DNA from 4 places in the Microbispora rosea genome. Region 3 is predicted to be linked to each of the others. Evidence: riboswitches for the same ligand, from Rfam matches in the RefSeq annotation. Region 3 holds a riboswitch; each other region holds the start of a gene.
The links. Region 3 has a riboswitch for cyclic di-AMP ahead of ACIBK1_RS17260 (CHAP domain-containing protein). Riboswitches for the same ligand answer to the same signal wherever they lie in the genome.
Positions count from the first base shown of each region.

Region 1: it holds a riboswitch for cyclic di-AMP, as region 3 does, so the genes downstream of both, ACIBK1_RS26375 (C40 family peptidase) here and ACIBK1_RS17260 (CHAP domain-containing protein) in region 3, are expected to answer to the same signal.
Region 2: it holds a riboswitch for cyclic di-AMP, as region 3 does, so the genes downstream of both, ACIBK1_RS06100 (C40 family peptidase) here and ACIBK1_RS17260 (CHAP domain-containing protein) in region 3, are expected to answer to the same signal.
Region 4: it holds a riboswitch for cyclic di-AMP, as region 3 does, so the genes downstream of both, ACIBK1_RS15855 (glycoside hydrolase family 25 protein) here and ACIBK1_RS17260 (CHAP domain-containing protein) in region 3, are expected to answer to the same signal.

Region 1 is NZ_JBITJO010000006.1:333,898-338,147, forward strand. It holds gene ACIBK1_RS26365 (glycosyltransferase family 4 protein) at 1-532, opposite strand, end outside; gene ACIBK1_RS26370 (hypothetical protein) at 632-1,549, opposite strand; gene ACIBK1_RS26375 (C40 family peptidase) at 1,653-2,234, opposite strand; cyclic di-AMP (ydaO/yuaA leader) riboswitch at 2,309-2,463, opposite strand; gene ACIBK1_RS26380 (C40 family peptidase) at 2,782-3,744, opposite strand; gene ACIBK1_RS26385 (NYN domain-containing protein) at 3,893-4,250, opposite strand, start outside.
Region 2 is NZ_JBITJO010000001.1:1,249,354-1,253,603, reverse strand. It holds gene ACIBK1_RS06115 (hypothetical protein) at 1-703, shown strand, start outside; gene ACIBK1_RS06110 (isochorismatase family protein) at 716-1,258, opposite strand; gene ACIBK1_RS06105 (MarR family winged helix-turn-helix transcriptional regulator) at 1,317-1,757, shown strand; cyclic di-AMP (ydaO/yuaA leader) riboswitch at 2,198-2,355, shown strand; gene ACIBK1_RS06100 (C40 family peptidase) at 2,450-2,989, shown strand; gene ACIBK1_RS06095 (MarR family winged helix-turn-helix transcriptional regulator) at 3,067-3,483, opposite strand; gene ACIBK1_RS06090 (alpha/beta fold hydrolase) at 3,546-4,250, shown strand, end outside.
Region 3 is NZ_JBITJO010000003.1:1,074,304-1,078,553, forward strand. It holds gene ACIBK1_RS17250 (response regulator transcription factor) at 1-526, shown strand, start outside; gene ACIBK1_RS17255 (sensor histidine kinase) at 523-1,698, shown strand; cyclic di-AMP (ydaO/yuaA leader) riboswitch at 1,897-2,030, shown strand; gene ACIBK1_RS17260 (CHAP domain-containing protein) at 2,045-2,725, shown strand; gene ACIBK1_RS17265 (ArsR/SmtB family transcription factor) at 2,840-3,187, shown strand; gene ACIBK1_RS17270 (MerR family transcriptional regulator) at 3,215-4,021, opposite strand; gene ACIBK1_RS17275 (alpha/beta fold hydrolase) at 4,044-4,250, opposite strand, start outside.
Region 4 is NZ_JBITJO010000003.1:788,704-792,953, forward strand. It holds gene ACIBK1_RS15850 (flavin reductase family protein) at 492-1,064, opposite strand; cyclic di-AMP (ydaO/yuaA leader) riboswitch at 1,583-1,727, shown strand; gene ACIBK1_RS15855 (glycoside hydrolase family 25 protein) at 1,740-2,462, shown strand; gene secD (protein translocase subunit SecD) at 2,524-4,250, opposite strand, start outside.

The DNA.
Region 1 (4,250 bases), on a different contig from region 3:
GGTCGCCGCCCGCCCCCGGATGGAAGAGGGCGGTGTCCACGCCGGGCGCGAGCCGTACGAGCCTGGAGGCGGGCACGACCCGGGCGATCCGGCGGCGGGTGTAGTCGCCGAGGTAGGTCACCACGTCGGCCCCCGCGCCGATGCGGCGCAGCAGGGCGCGCGCGCCCGGCAGGCGGGCCCACGACGCCTCGTGCCCGTGGGTGAGCATGACGATCCGGCCCGCGCCGGCGGCGCGCAGGACGGGAGCGAGCAGCCCCAGCGGCGCGGCCGCGCCGAAGACGACGGTGGCGCCGTCCTCCACGAGCGCCGCCGCCCTTCTCGCCACCGAGCGCGTCGGCAGCATCAGCGAGGAGGGATGCCGGACCACCTCGTACGGCTGGCGGGAGTCGAACTCCTCGCATCCCTTCCAGCGCGGGGCGTACACGACCACGGAGCCGGGCGGCCGGCGCGAGGCGAGGCCGTGCACGAACGCCTGGATGCCGCCCGGTCTGGGCGGGAAGTCGTTCGTGACGATCAGCGTCCGCTTCGTCATCCTCACCCCCGCTGCCGGCGTGATCGCACGGTCCGCCCGCGCCGCCCGAGAACGCATTGTCGCAGCCGCCGCCGCACCGTCGTCCCAAGAAGATCGGGATCAGGGCCGGGCGAGCTGCTCGCGGGCCCACGACCGCCAGGCGCTGGTCAGGCCGTCGGCGGTCAGCCCGAGCTGTTCTCCGAGGGCGGCGCCGATCTCCTCGCGCAGCGCGGCGCGGTAGAGGGCGACCAGCCTCCGCTCGCCGAAGCGGGCCGCGATGTAGCGGCAGGCGAGCCACGCCTCCTCGTACGCCTGGGCGGGCCTGGCGGCGAAGTCGGCGGGCCCGGGCAGGCCGTCCAGCGCCGCCCTCCCCGCCGCCACGTCGGCGGCCAGCTCGGCGGCGACCGTACGGACCGGCAGTCCGCTGTCCAGGTAGCCCACGTAGTCGGCGAAGCCCTCCATGAGCCACATCGGCACCGCGCGAGGACCGGAGGTCGCGACGTGCGTCAGCTCATGGGTCACGACGACCAGGCGGCCGGTCGCGGACAGGCGGGCGAACGCGGCCGGCTGCACGATCACACGGCCGCCGGTGGCGACCGCCGCCAGGCCGTCCACCTTCGCCGGCGTCGCCAGCACGGCGGCCTGCTCCTCGGTGCGCGGCACGAGGACCACCGCGCCGCCGCGCCCGCCCCAGATCCTCGTGACCGTGCGGCCCGCGCGATCGGCCAGTGCGGCGACCTCGGCGACCAGCGGCCGGGGCGACCCGACGACGACGGCGCGCTCGCCGCGGGCGACGGAGGCGCCGGTCCACATGCCCGGATGCTCGCGCACGGCGGCGCGGGCGTCCAGCCGCAGGGCGCGCAGCGGGTCGGGCGGCGCCGCGGCGGCGAGCCCGGCCAGCAGCGCGGCCAGCGCGACGGCCACGACCGCGACCCGGCGGGGAGGGACCCCGTGGGGCGCGGCTTCGAGCCGGCACCGGTCGGTCCCGGCGCGCACGCTCCGCAGGCCGCCCCCGGGCACGCCGCTCGTGACAGTCACGCCGTGCATGGTAGCCAGCACATGTCACGGCCCCGTCCACCTCGGCGAGATGGACGGGGCCGTAGGGACGGCGCCGGTCGAGGGGGCTGGTGACCGGCGCCCGTCAGACGCCCGGACGGACGGCACCCACGAAGGTGCTCTTCCGATAGGCGTCCAGCTTGTCGATCCTGACCCGCGTGCCGGTGTGCGGAGCGTGGATCATCTTGCCGTGCCCGACGTACATGCCGACGTGGCCGCCGCCGCTGGTGAAGATGAGGTCACCGGGCTCGAAGTGCCCCCAGGACACCTTCGTCCTGACCGCGCCGCGGATGGACCACGTCGTGCGCGGCAGCCGTACGCCCGCCTTGCGCCAGGCGTACTGGACCAGGCCCGAGCAGTCGAACGCGCCCGGTCCCGTGGCTCCGTAGCGGTAAGGGTCGCCGATCTGCTTCTCGGCGGTCTTCACCGCGCGCCGGGCCTTGGCCCGCTGGAGCGAGGTCCTGCTGATCTTCCGCTTGGCGGTGTGCTTCTTGGTCCGCTTCTTCGCGGCGGCCTTGCGGGCGGCGGTTTTCGCGCTGTTCCCGTCGCTCGTGTTCGTGGCCGTCTTCGTCGCTGTGGCCGTCTTGACGACCGTGACCGTCACCGTGTCGGCCGCCGTATCGGCCGCCGCCGGATGTGCTCCGGCGACCCCTACGGATGCCGTCAACGCGGCACCACCAACGGCAATTCGGGCAAGACGGGACAGACTAGCGGGGGTGGTAGACAGGATCTCTCCTCGGGTCTTCCGCTCACGCCTACCGGGTTAGCTGACGGGTTCGGGCGGGGAAGTCGCCCTACGGCGCGCGATGCGCCGATTCACCCCGGACCTTCGCGTGAAGGTCGATGGTTCCCCGGCTCCGTGCCTCCTGACTGCACGGACTCGGCTGGTCATCGGCGCCGGGGGATCCCGCGAGGGGGAGGGTGTTGGAGGACGCCGATGCCGGTGGATGACTGCGCGGCCCGGCCGGCCGGACCGGGACGCGCCGCGGCGAGGCGTGCTCGCCGCGGCCCAGAAGCTACCGAGGACTCGCGGCGTTCGGCAAAGCCCGCCCGCCGGATAAAGATCGGATAACGAAGGCCGCGGAGAAGAAATCGCAGCTTACCCACCTCGCGAGAGGGCTAAGTGTGACTCTGCTCACAATCTGCGCAACAAGGGCTGAATGCGGTCACAAGAGCCCCGAAAACCACACACCGTCACAGAGGTGGCCAACCCCTCAGGGGCGCACAGCTCCGATCGCGTGATACTCCGCGAGTGAGACAATCTTCACAACATCGCCGGTCTGCGGGGCGTGGACGACCTTGCCGTCGCCGGCGTAGATGCCGACGTGTCCGTATCCGGCGTGCCAGAGCAGGTCGCCCGGCTGGAGCTCGTCCAGCGAGACCCTGCGGCTCGCACCCCAGGCCCACTGCTCGTAGCTGGTCCGGGGCAGCCGCACGCCCGCCGCCGCCCACGCGGCCTGCACGAGCCCGGAGCAGTCCCAGGCGCCCGGTCCGGTGCCCCCGTAGCGATAGGGCTTGCCGACCTGCTTGTAGGCGAACTGGAGGGCTTCCAGCGCGTTGCCGGACGCCGGCCCGGTGTAGACGACGCCGGCGCTGTTGGGGTTGCCGGGGTTGAACGTCCCGAGCGAGCGCAGCAGCTTCATCTGCTCCCGGACGAGCTTGTCGACCTTCTCCTTCTCGCCGGCCAGCTCGTCCTTGACGTCGGCGGCCTCTTTGTAGACCACCTTGCTCTGGTCGCGGCGGTCCTTGAGGTCCTTGATGGCGCCCTCGTACTCCCTGAGGCGCCCGGCCCGCTCGGCCGACATGTGGTTGAGCGTGGCGAGGCCGCTGAGCATGGCATCGGGGTTGGAGCTGTAGAAGACGCCGCCCCACGACCCCATCTCGCCGACCTGGTAGCTGCTGACGGCCATCGAGACCAGTCCGGAGCGCAGCGCCTCGACCCGGACGTTCTGCTTCTTGTAGTCCTCGTTGATCGCGAGGTACTTCTGCCGCGACTTCTTCCACTTCTCGTTGGCCGCGTTGTAGCGGTCCACGAGCTTGTCGGCCTGCTCGTTGAGCTTGCTCAGCTTCGCCTTGGCCTGCGCGACCGTGGGCTTCGGATCCGCCTCCGCGCCCGTCATCGGCGTCAGCAGGACCACGGCGGCCAGACCGGCGGCCACCGGCACACGCCCTCGCACTGAGCCCCCTTGAGGATCAACCTCTTAGATCAACGAACCTGCGGCGCGACTCTATCTAGGCGATCTTGAAGCTTCAACCTATTCGCAGGTATTCGCGGCAGTCATCACCCTTGGTGACGACGCCGTCGCGGGCTGCGCGCGCGGCGGCTCAGCCGCGGCCGAGACGGCGCAGCAGCAGGAGCGAGGGCACCGGCCGGGCGCCCATGCGGCGCACCGACTCGGCCACCTCCCTGTCGGAGGAGACCACGGCGATGGCCCGCCCGGGCGGCTCCGCCCGCACCAGTGCGCGGATGAGGTCGTCGGCGATCTCCCCGGGCGCGCTGAACCTCACCCGCACCCCACGCGGCGCGGAGACCTGGACCGGCCCGTTCAGCTCGGCGCCGTCGAACACGCACGTCACCTCCGCCCGCGTCTGCACGGCGAGCCCGCCGAGCCCGGTCAGCAGCCGGGCCCGCTGGTCGGCGAGGGTCAGCGACGGGTAGCCGGTCTTGGTCACGTTGTAGCCG
Region 2 (4,250 bases), on a different contig from region 3:
CCTCGGCAGCGGCTTCTCCACGACGGACGCCGACGGAACGGGCGCGAAGGACGTCTGGGCGGTCGCCGAGTCCTCGGCCTCGGCCAGGCACTGGAACGGGTCGTCCTGGAAGAGCGTCCGGCTGCCGGCCCACGCCGCAGCGGTCGACGCGTACAGGGCCGGTGACGTCTGGGCGGCGGGGACCAAGGGCGGCGGTCCCGCGATCATGCGGTGGAACGGGAAGGCCTGGGCACTGGCGCCCACCCCCGCGATCACGCTTCCCGCTCCCGACGCCGCCGCGGTCCTCAACGACATCGCCGTCCTGGGCCCCGGCAACGTGTGGGCCGTCGGCGGCGTCAGCTGGGAAGGGGCCAACGACGAGGGTGACGACGTGACCTTCAGCCGCACCCTGGTCATGCGCTGGAACGGCCGTTCATGGAGTGCCTCGCTCGGTGCCGCCAACGCCCAGCCCTACACGGAGGTGGAGCCCGACGGCAGGGGCGGCGTGTGGGTCGTCCAGGGCAACTGGAACCCCACCCTGTGGCGGGTCACCGGTTCGACGTGGCGGAGCACCCCGATCCCCCGGAAGGCCGGCACCGACGCCGCCCTGTTCTCGATGGCGCGCAGGCCCGGGACGACGACGGTGTGGGGCGCGGGCTTCACCGTGCCGCAGGGCGACCCCGACGACCCCTCGGCCAACGGCGCCTTCTGGCGTACGAACTAGCCGGCCTGCGGGTCACGCCAGCTGGTGCAGAGCGGCGATGACCTGCCGGCCGGCGGGTGTGGTGAAGTCGCGCACCATGTCGGCGGCGAAACCCGCCACCGAAGTCACCACGCCGCCCGCGGCCTCGATCTGCCGCAGGGCGGCGTCTTCGGTGCGGGCGGCGATGCCCCCGCAGGCGTCCACCAGGACCTGCACGTCGAGGCCGCCCTCGATCGCGTCGAGAGCGGTGCGCAACACCACGATCTCCGTCGTCACCCCGCAGATCACCAGGGTGGAACGGCCCCCGGACAGGACGGCCTCGCGCCAGGCCACGTCGTCCCAGCAGGACGGTCCGGTGCGCACGTACGGCTCACCGTCCGGCAGTTCCTCGACCATCACGGGGCCGCCGGGGCGAGGCGCGGCCGAGAGGGTGAACGGGATGTCCAGGGCTGCGACGAGTCCGTTCAGGACCTTGGCCGCGCGGCGGATGGAAGAGGCCGGGTTGGTCGCACTGGCCTCGACGATGCCGGCCTGAAGGTCGGCGAACACCACGTGGACGGAGGCGGGGTTCAGCATCGTTCTGACTCCAAATCGTTCAGAGGTTGAATCGTTTAAGGACGGTAGCATTGAAGGCATGAACGATGTCAAGCTGACCTCGACGCTGGCCTTCCGGCTCGGCACGCTGGGGGCCGTTGTGACCGAGCGGTTCTCGGCGCGCCTGGCCGGCCACGGCCTCAAGCCCAAGCACATAGGACTGCTGACGGTGCTGGAGTCCGGAACGGCGACCTCTCAGCTCGACATCGCCAAGCTCATGAACGTGGCGCCCAGCCTGGTGGTGTCGCTCGCCGACCGCCTGGAGGAGCTCGGCGCCATACAGCGCGAACGCGACCCTTCGGACCGGCGCAGGCAGACGCTCGCACTCACCGAAGAGGGCCGGGAGCTGCTGGCCACCTGCACCGCGGCGGCGGCCGAACTCGACAGCGAACTGACCGACGGCCTCGACCCCGAGGAGACCGAGGCACTGCGGAGCGTTCTGCTCACGCTGGCCCGCCGCAACGGCCTGCCCGCCGACTAGCGGGCGGCTAGCGGCGCATCCACGGACCGCGACCGGGTCCGGTCACCGGTCGTTGTGCATATGCCGGGCCGACGCCGTCCGGGCCCTCGCCCCCTTGTCCGCGACGCCACGAGGCCGCGACGGCGGGCACGCGTTTGCACTGCGGTGAGCACCCCGCCTTGCTGTGCAGCTCATACAGGCGCGCCCCCCTGCGACCGGAAGATCCCGGCAAGTGTGACGAGCGCCACATTTTGCATTCAGAGCCGCCCTGACCTGCGGTTTCGCGCTTTTGATCCTTTTTATACGGTCATTACCCTTTTCATGCCCTTTGCGGCGATATGGGCTGCTTGGTAGTTTCCTTGCCCTGCGGTGGGGTCCGCGTGACGCCGCCGTGACGAACCCGGCCCGGCCGGGTTCGACCATCCACTGTCGCCGTCGCCACGTCCTCTCCGCCCCCCTGGGCGACGGTGATGCCGAATCCGTGCAGCAAGGAGGCTCGGAGCCGGGGAACCAATCGACCTTCGACGAAGGTCTGGGGTGAATCGGCGCGCCAGCGCCGTAGGGCAACTTCCCTGCCCGAATCCGTCAGCTAACCCGGTAGGCGCAAGCGGAAGACCAAAGGGAGAGATCCCCTGTCCACCAACTCCACCACTCTGCTCCACATCGCCTGCGTCACGCTCAGTAGCGCGGCGCTCACCGCGTCCGCGGGAGCATTGAGCGCACTCCCCGCAGCCGCCGCGCCGACACCGGCGACGGCCCCGCCCCCGGCCTCGACGATCATCCCGCCCGAGCCCGCCGCCACGGCGACCACCCCGTACAACCGCGAGGCTCCCCTGACGTCCACGGCGGACGACTCCGCCACCACGAAGCTCACCAAGTCGGCCCTTCAGCAGCAGAAGGCCGAGCGCGCCATCGAGGTGGCGAAGAAGCAACTCGGCGATCCGTACATATGGGGCGCCACGGGCCCACGGGCGTTCGACTGCTCCGGGCTGGTCCAGTTCGCCTGGCGCAAGGCCGGCGTCAAGCTCCCGCGTACGACGTGGTCGATGCTCAACGCCGCCAAGAAGAAGGTCTCCCTGCCGCACCTCAAGCCCGGCGACCTCATCTTCACCAGTGGCGGCGGCCACGTGGGCATGTACATCGGGCACAAGAAGGTGATCAGCGCCCCCCACAGCGGCGCGGTGGTCAGCATCGACAAGCTCGACTCCTACTGGAGAGGCAGCTTCCTCACCGCCGTACGCCCCGGCGTCTGACCTGGGAATCCTCCGTGGAGATGCCCCGAAGCGCGCCGTCGGGGCGTCTCCACCGGAGGCCGGCCGCGGGCCGGAGGCTACGCGTCCTCCACGATGAGGCGCTGGAGCAGGGCCAGCAGCGTCGCGCGGTCTACGTCCGTCAAGGCGGTGTAGCACCTGGCGAGCACCTCGTCGGCGACCTTGTGCCCGGCTTCCAGGACCCGCTCGCCGGAAGAGGTGAGATGGTGCTCGATGCGCCGGCCGCGCCCGGGCCTGCGCTCGATCCATCCCTGGGCCACCAGCCGACCGGCGAGGGCCCCGAATGCCTGCTCGGTCTGGAACGTCGCCGCGGCCAGTTCCCGGGCCGACGCCCCGGGAGAACGGCTGATCGCTCGGAGGGCGTCCCACTGGGCGAGCGTCGCGCCGACCGCCGACAGCCCGCCCTCCAGGGCCCGGTGCTGCCGATATTGGACCTGCTTGACCGCTCGCCCGAGTTGTTGCAGATCACTACGCACGAGACGAGTGTAGTACGAAAACTAAGCTAGTTTAAATAAGCTTCTTTAGTTATGCTGCGGCCATGGACACCATCCCGCTCTATGACGATCTGTCCCTCCACGTGTCGGAGGCCGGAACCGGCAGACCGGCCCTGATCCTGCACGGCGGCGGCGGCCCCGCCACGGTCGCCGGGCTCGCCGGGCACCTCTCCCGGACGACACACACCGTCACGCCCGTGCACCCCGGCTGGGACGGCGCCCACCGCCCCCCATGGCTCACCGGCATAGACGACCTCGCCCTGACCTACCTGCACTGTCTGCATCGCCTGGGACTGCGCGACGTCCTCGTCGTCGGCTCCTCCCTCGGCGGCTGGACCGCCGCCGAGATGGCCGTACGCGACACGGCGGGCGTCATCACCGGGCTGGTGCTGATCGACGCCGTCGGCGTGGACGTGCCCGGCGAGCCGATCCGCGACTTCTTCTCCCTGGACGCCCGCGGCGTCGCCGAATACGCCTGGCACGACTCGCAGCGCTTCTACGTCGACCCGGCCGGCGTCCCCGCCGACCAACTCGCGCGCCGGGCAGCCGACATGGCCACCATGCGCACGCTGGCGGGCGACCCCTACATGCACGATCCCAAGCTGCTCCGCCGGCTGCGGCACCTCGACGTGCCCGCTCTCCTGCTGTGGGGGGAAAGCGACCGGATCGTCACGCCCGCCTACGGCGCCGCCTACGCCGACGCCTTCCGGAACGGCCGGCTGGAGGTGATCCCCGAGGCCGGTCACCTC
Region 3 (4,250 bases):
CGACTACGACGTGGTCGTGCTCGACCGCGACCTGCCCGAGGTGCACGGCGACGAGGTGTGCCGGGAGCTGGTCACGGCCAGTGGGGCGAGCCGCATTCTCATGCTGACGGCGGCCGGGCGGGTGCGTGACCGGGTCGGCGGCCTGTCCCTGGGCGCCGACGACTACCTGGTCAAACCGTTCGCGTTCGCCGAGCTGGTGGCCCGGATCCGGGCCCTGGCCCGGCGCTCGCCCCGGGCGGTGCGGCCCGTGCTGGAGCGGGCCGGGATCCGGCTCGACCCCGCCCGCCGTACGGTGGCGCGCGACGGACGGCAGGTGGCGCTGGGCCGCAAGGAGTTCGACGTGCTGCACGAGCTCCTGCGCGCCGACGGAGGGCTCGTGACCTCGGCCCGGCTGCGCGCGAACGTCTGGGACGAGCACGCCGACGCCGGCACGGGCGTGCTGCGCGTCACGCTCACTTCGCTGCGCCGCAAGCTGGGCGAGCCGCCGGTGATCGAGAACGTGCCGGGCCGGGGGTATCGGCTGTGACCCGTGCCCTGTCCCTGTGGAGCAGGCTCGGCCTGCGGATGCGGCTCACCCTGCTGTACGGCGGGTTGTTCTTCCTGGCGGGGTCGGTGCTGCTGTGGTTCACCCACCTGCTGACGGCGCGGGCGCTCAACCAGCGGTTCGTGGTGGCGGTGGCGTCGAAGGTGACCGGCATCGGCACCCCTGGGGCCGTCATGGGAACGACGCTGCCCGACGGCGACATGCTCGCCCAGCGGGTGCGCACCAACGTCGAGCAGGGGGCGGCCGACGTGCTGAGCGACGTGCTCCGCTCGTCGGTGGTCGTCATGGTCCTGGTCGGGGTCGTCGCGGTGGTGCTGGGCTACCTGGTGGCCGACCGTGCGCTGCGCCCGCTCGACCGGGTGACCGAGACCGCGCAGCGCCTGTCGGAGAGCACGCTGCACGAGCGCATCGCGCTGCGCGGCCCGCAGGACGAGGTCAAGCGGCTCGCCGACACCTTCGACGCGATGCTCGACCGGCTGCACCGGGTGTTCGACGCCCAGCGCCGGTTCATCGCCAACGCCTCCCACGAGCTGCGCACCCCGCTGGCGATCAACCGTACGGTCCTGGAGGTGTCGCTGGAGGAGCCGGCGGCGTCGGAGGACCTGAAGGCGCTGGCCCGCGCGCTGCTCGGCACCAACGCGAGGTACGAACGGCTGATCGAGGGCCTGCTCATGCTGGCGCAGTCGGAGCAGGAGGTGACCGCGCGCAAGCCGATCGACCTGCGGCAGGTCGTCCGTACGGCGATGGAGCAGATCGACCTGCAGCCGCGCCGCGGGAAGGTGGTCGTGCACGAGGACCTGCGCCCGGCGGTGGCGCACGGAGATCCGCTGTTCCTCGAACGCTGCCTGTTCAACCTGCTGGAGAACGCGATCAAGTACAACCTGCGGGACGGGGAGGTCTGGGTCCGGTTGCGGGAGGACGAGGCCGGGGTGAGCGTGACGGTGGAGAACACCGGGCCCCCCGTTCCGCCGTACGAGGTGGACGACCTGTTCGAGCCGTTCCGACGGCTCGGCGGCGACCGCGTCCGCTCCGCCCGCGGGGCGGGGCTGGGCCTGTCCATCGTCCGGGCCATCGCCGTGGCCCACGGCGGCGAGGTGGAGGCGCTGGCCCGGCCGGAGGGCGGCCTGGCGGTGACCGTACGCCTGCCGCGGTGAGCCGGGTCCTCCCTTGATCCCCATGCGCCGCTACCCGGCGACGCCCGGTTTGCCGCCTACTGCACAGTAAAATGTGTGTTGTTCTAACTTGACCGGTCTGACCTGGTCTATTACCTTTTAGGCAGCTCAGGGTGCACTTGCTCATCTCAATGGTCAAGAAGCCCTCCTCAGACCGAAGCGGCCGGCCGATCCCGGTCTGCCGCCCGGCCGCCGAGTCCGCGTCCGCGCGGAGCCGGGGACCCACCTCTCCTGGGGTGAATCGGCATGCGTGCCGTAGGGCGACTTCCAGCCCGAACCCGTCAGCTAACCCGGTAGGCGGCATGGAAGCAAGGGAGTACGCCCCACCATGCACGTCCTCAACACCTGTGTTCGCGCTGCCGTCGCCGGCGGGGCCCTCGCCTCGGCCCTGCTGATCGCGTCGCCGGCTGCGCACGCGGACAACCCGGCGACCGGCAAGGGCTCGGCCGCCGCGCAGTCCATGGCCGAGACCGCCTCCCGGCTGCCCAAGATCAGCTCGATGGACGTGCTGAAACTGGCCAGGAGCCAGGTCGGGATCAGCGAGAACGCCAAGGGCGGCGGCACCAAGTTCCAGCATTGGTACATGTCCACGCCCCGCGCCCGCGAGACCCTCGCCCGCGACGGCGGCGCGCTCACCGACTACCTCAACGCCCCCTGGTGCGACATGTTCGTCTCCTGGGTGGGCCAGCAGCTCGGCATCGGACCGGTGATGGGCTCCGACGCCTACACCGTGGAGCACGCCCAGTGGTTCGCCGACCACGGCCGCTGGGGCCACACGCCCAAGCCGGGCGCGGTGGTGTTCTTCAGCTGGAGCGGCAGCGAGGACATCGACGACATCCAGCACGTCGGGTTCGTCGTCAAGGACAACGGCAACGGAACGATCCAGACTATCGAGGGCAACACGGGCGACGGTGGCGCCGTCGAGGTCCGCACCCGTCCCACCTCGCAGGTGGCGGGCTACGGCTACCCGATGTACCCCGGGGACGTCTCCGCCTCCGCCTCCTCCTGAGGCACGACAGCTCCGAGGCGCGCCGGTGATCCCGGCGCGCTTCGCCGTCTCACCCGGGAGCGCCCGGCACCTGCCGAATTGACCGGTACAAGCGTGAGCTGCGAGCCTGGCGGCATGCACGCGTTCGACGTCCTCGGCGATCCGGTGCGCCGCCGGATCCTGGAACTTCTCGCGGAGGGCGAGCGCCCCGCCGGGGAGATCGGCGCGATCGTGCAGGAGGAGTTCGGGATCTCCCAGCCGGGGGTGTCCCAGCACCTGCGCGTGCTGCGGGAGAGCGGCTTCGCGACGGTCCGGGCCGAGGGCACCAGGCGCCTGTACGCCGTCGACCCCGCGCCGCTCCACGAGGTCGACACCTGGCTCGACCACTTCCGCCGCTTCTGGAACCAGCGCCTGGACGCCCTGGGCACCGAACTCGCGCGTGGAAAGCGGGAGCGCCGCCTCCGGGACGACGCCCGTCCGTGAGCCGTGCGCGCCGCCTCCGGGCCGGCGCTACCGGGGAGCCGCGCCCCGGGAGACCGGCCTGCATCTGGGGGCCACGCGCGCGAGTTTGGTCCAGCCCGTCCAGCCGCGCTGCTCCAGCAGCTCGATCAGCCGGCGCGCCGGCGGCACCGTGTCGAACGCCAGCCTGTCCATCAGCGTGACAAGCGGTGACGCCATCTCGGTGTCGTCGACGTAGTCCTCGCCCCGCTCGTCGGCCATATCCGTAAGGTAGGCGGCCAGCCTGTCGGCCAGTTCGACCAGCCGCGGGTCGTCGTCGGCCCGGTCGAGGGCCTGGCTCAGGGTGAGGTAGAAGTCGACGAGGCGCGGGTCCTCGATCTGCTCCCGCTTGCGTGCCATCCACGCGGGGACTCGCGCGGGTGAGTGCGCGGCCAGCGGGATCCACCCGTCGCGCTCGGCCCGGACGATCCGCTCGTCGACCCCGAGCGCCCGCAGGCGGTCGAGATATTCGACCACCTCCACGGGAAGCGCGAGGCCGTCCCCCGAGGCGAGCCGGGCGATCCGCTCGCGGTGCCGCTGCCGCTCCCGGATCTCCGCCCGCAACCGCCTGTCGATGTCCGCGACCGCGGCGGCGAACTCCTCCTCGCCGGCCCGCAGCAGCTCCCGCACCCGCGCCAGCGGGACCCCGGCCTCGGCAAGGGTCCGGATCTTGATCAGCTCGACCACGGCGCCGGCGTCGTATCTGCGGTAGCCGGAGTGGTCCCGCTCCGGCTCAGGCAGCAGCCCCTTGGCGTGGTAGTGCCGCACCGCGCGCACCGTCACTCCGGCGTACGACGCCAGCTCGCCGATGGTCAGCATCAGACCAGTCTCCAGGAGCCGCTCACGAGGCCACCCGGCCGGGTGGGCCTTCTCCACTGCGGATGATCTGCGCGATTTGCGGGGCATGGGTGAAGACCAACCGGTGGTCGGCGTCGAGCCAGGACGTGGCGATGTGCGGGTGCACGCGGACGAGCCGCTCGACCCCGGCCCGCCAGATCCGGTTGAACCGCGGCGCGTGCCCCGCGCCGTCGTCGCCGGCCATCGAGGC
Region 4 (4,250 bases), 290 kb from region 3:
CACACCTCCTCGGGAAATTCGAAAGTCTGTATGAATTCTCTCATTGCTCCAGGTCGTCGAGCAACGCGACGAAGCGATTAGCTGGAGTTACAGGTGGGAGGAGATAGGCAGGTCAGGGCCCGGTTCTGGCGGTGCTGGTGCATGCATCCGGGGCGGTCGCGACGGCAACGACGCGCCGGGTACGCGCAGGAAGGGGCAATCCTGCCAGCAGCAACTCCACTTATAGGTGGCGCAGAGAGGGGTCAGCCGTGCGGTCGCGGCTTTGACGTCATCGTTGTCGATGTCCGGATGGTGCCGGGGCGCGCCGTCGATCGCCCTGTACGGCGACGGTGAGCTCGGGAATCGTGTCCTGCGGCGAGAAGGACTGTGCCTCCTCGAAATCAACCCCGGTGGTTAGGGCGTCGACCAGAAGGCTGCGAATTCGCCGGGTCGCCCCGCGCACTCGGACGGCCGGATCACCGGAAGGGGCCGCGGCAGGGGGAGGTCGGTGCTCACCCCCAGTGGTCGCCCCAGCCCCACAGATTGGGACCGAGGGCGGCGGCCTGGTCGTCCTGCTCCACTCCGAACCGGCCGCGGAAGAACAGCATCGGGCGCTGCTCGGTGACGACGGGTTCGAGCTCGCGCACGTGGCCGATGATCACGTCGTGGTCACCGGCGACGTGCACGTCGCGCACGTCGCCGTGGACTCGCAGCAGCACCTTCCGCAACGCCGGAGTGCCCCATCGCGACAGGTCCCAGTCGAGTCCAGCGAACTTGTCGCCTCTGCTGGAGCCGAATCGGCCGCAGATGTCGATCTGATCCTCGCCGAGGACGTTCACGCAGAAGCGGCCCGACTTTTTGATCCGCGGCCAGGCGCGGCCCTTGTGGTCGGCACAGAACAGGATCAGCGGCGGTTCGAGGGACACCGAGGCGAACGACTGGCAGGCGAAGCCCACCGGTTCCCCGTCGTCGAGGCCCGTGACCACGCTAACGCCGGTCGCGAACATGCCCAGCGCGCGCCGGAACTCGGCCGGCGTCGGCGGCGCCACCTCGGTGAACTCGGGGTCGGCGGGTGCAGCGGTCATGGACTCACCTCGCGTACGTGTCGGTGCCTCAGGTGACGAACTTACAAACCCCCTTACGGGCGGATCGCACGGGGATCCCGGTCAACGGAAGCCGCGTACGGGCGGGGTTACGGTCCGAGCGGGTCACCTGCCGGCCCGCCCCGGCCTCACTCATCGGGATGATCGTCCTGTTCGCGATATCTGTCCAGTTAGCGACACCGAATTGCGGACGAGCGCGGACGTCGAGCGGGGCTGTCCTCCCCGGTGATGCGGCGGGTGATGGGCGTGCACGAGCTCGACTACGGCCACCTGCTCGACGACATGGTGCTGTCGCGGGACGAGCCGCGACCGAGTACGTCGTGCCCGGCATCGAGCTGATCGACACGGGCCGGGCGTCGCCGTCCCGCTGCAGGTAAAGACGGGTTTTGTCCTGTTTACACCATTCTGGTGCTGTGTGTACCTTTAGGTCGCACGGCATGGGTACCGGCCGACATTCTCCGTCGTATCCCTTGCCGTGTCGTTGCCCGGACCGCGCGGTGGTCGCGCGGCCGCCGAATCCGCGTCATGTGGAGCCGGGGACCCACTCTCTCGGGGTGAATCGGCGCGCAGGCCCCCAGATGCGCCCGTAGGGCACTTCCTGCCCGAACCCGTCAGCTAACCCGGTAGGCGGAATGGAAGCAAGGAGTCAACCCCGCCATGTCCATCCATCGGCTCTCCCTCGGGGGCCGGCCCTCCCGCCGGCGCCTGCGCTCCGCCCTCGCTGCGGCGACCCTCGCGGTCTCGGCCGCCACGGCCACCGTCACGGCGGCCGTCGCCCTGCCCGCCCCGGCGTACGCGAACCCGCACACGTACGGCCAGGACGTCTCCGGCTACGAGGCCGACCACGACTGGATGAACAGCCGCGCGCAGTTCGGGTTCATCAAGGCCACCGAGGGGACCGACTGGGTCGACTCGTCCTTCCCCCGGCACTGGCAGGAGCTGGCCAAGAAGGGCATCGTCCGCGGCGTCTACCACTACGGCCATCCCTCCAACGACCCCATCGCCGAGGCCGACCACTTCCTCAGTGTGGTGAACTCGCAGCCGCACAAGCCCGGCGACATCCTGGTCCTCGACCTGGAGACCGCCGACGGCGAGTCCGTCGAGCAGGTCAACAGGTGGGCCAAGACCTGGCTGGAGTACGTGACGGCCAAGACCGGCACCAGGCCGATGTTCTACAGCGGCTGGAACTTCGCGAACAAGTACGGCCGCGGCCTCGGCCAGTACCCCCTGTGGGTGGCCCACTACAGCAAGGCGCCGGGCGACATCACGCCGCCCGCCGACTGGAAGTCCTGGGCGATCCACCAGTACACCGACACGCCCATCGACCAGAACGTCTCCGCGCTGACGCCCGCCCAGCTGCGCGCGCTCGGCCGGCCGTAGCCGAACGGGCCCCGGGGCGGGGCGTCCCCGCCCCGGGGCCGAGGCCGGTCGACCGGCTCGGTCAGACCACCGCGCCGGAGCCGTCACGCCGCGCGGGCCTCGCACGCGGCGCGGCGGGAGCCGGCGGCGGCTGGCCGGACCGCCGCTCCAGCGCGATCGCCACCGGCCCGGCCACGAACGACGACGACAGCGTCCCCACGACGATGCCGATCAGCAGGGCGACGGCGAAGTCACGCAGCGAGTCGCCGCCGAACACCGCCAAAGCCGCCAGGATGAACAGCGCCCCGAGCCCGGTGTTCACCGTGCGCGGCACGGTCTGCAGGATCGCGGCGTTCACCACCCGGCCGAACGGCTCCCGGCGCCGCAGCGGCCACAGCTCGCGCACCCGGTCGAACAGCACGACCTTGTCGTTGACCGAGTAACCGATGATCGTGAGCATCGCGGCCAGGAACACCCCGTCGATCGGCTTGCCCAGCCAGGCGAACGTGCCGACGACGACGGCCGCGTCCACGAACAGGGCCGCCACGGCCGCCGTGCCGAACGTCCACCGGAACCGGAACGCCAGGTAGACGAGCTGCGCGGCGAGCGCGACGGCGAGCGCGATGAGCGCGTTGCGGCGCAGCTCCTCACCCAGGCTCGGACCGATGAGCTCGTCGCGGTGCTTGGTGACCTCACCCACGCTCCGGTCAAGCGCCTGCTCCACGCGCACCACGTCGTCGGCGCTGATCTGCCCGGTGCGCACCGAGATCGCGTCGTCCGACCTCTGGACGACGGCGGAGGGGAACCCGGCGTCCGCCACCGCCTGCCTCGCCGCCGCGACGTCGACCGGCCGGCTCGTGCCGAACTCCACGATCCGGCCTCCGGTGAACTCGACGCCGTAGTTCAGGCCGCGGGTGACCAGCCCCGCCCCCGCGAGCACGAGCAGCCCGGCCGCGACGGCGAGCCACAGCCGCCTGCCGCGCATCAGGTCCGGCCCGCGCCGGGTCAGCCAGGTCCTGACCCGGCCGATCGAGCCGATGCCGGACGCCCGCGGGCCGATCCTCGCGATCAGGGCGGCGGCGAGCACCCGGGTGATCAGCATCGCCGACACCAGCGAGGCCAGCACGCCGATGGCCAGCGTCACGCCGAAGCCCTTCACCGGCCCCGAGGCCAGCCAGAACAGCAGCCCGGCGGCGAGCAGGGTGGTGATGTTGGAGTCGGCGATCGCGCTCCAGGCGTTCTTGAAGCCGCGTTCGAGAGCCGCCTTGAGACCCCGGCGGGGCGCCTCGCCGTACTCCTCCCTGGCCCGTTCGAAGACCAGCACGTTGGCGTCCACGGCCATGCCGATGGCCAGGACGAACCCGGCCAGGCCGGGCAGTGTGAGCGTGGCACCCATGGCCACGAGCCCGGCGTACGAGATCAGGCCGTAGCAGGCGAGCGCGACCGCGGCCAGCACGCCCACCAGCCGGTAGACGACGCCGATGAACACCGCGGTCAGGATCACCCCGACGACGCCGGCCTTGGCGCTCGCGGCGATGGCGTCGGCGCCGAGGGTCGGGCCGACCGTGCGCTGCTCGACCAGCTCCAGCGGCACCGGGAGCGAGCCGCCCTTGACCAGCACCGCGAGGTTCTGCGCCTCCTGGGCGGTGAACGACCCGGTGATCTGCGTGCTGCCGCCGGAGATCCCCGCCTCGCAGGCGATCGACTCGTCCACCTGCGGCGAGGAGATGATCTCGTTGTCGAGGACGATGGCGACGCGGCGCTTGTGGTCGCCGACCGGCGCGCAGGCCGCTGTCCCGGTCAGCTCCC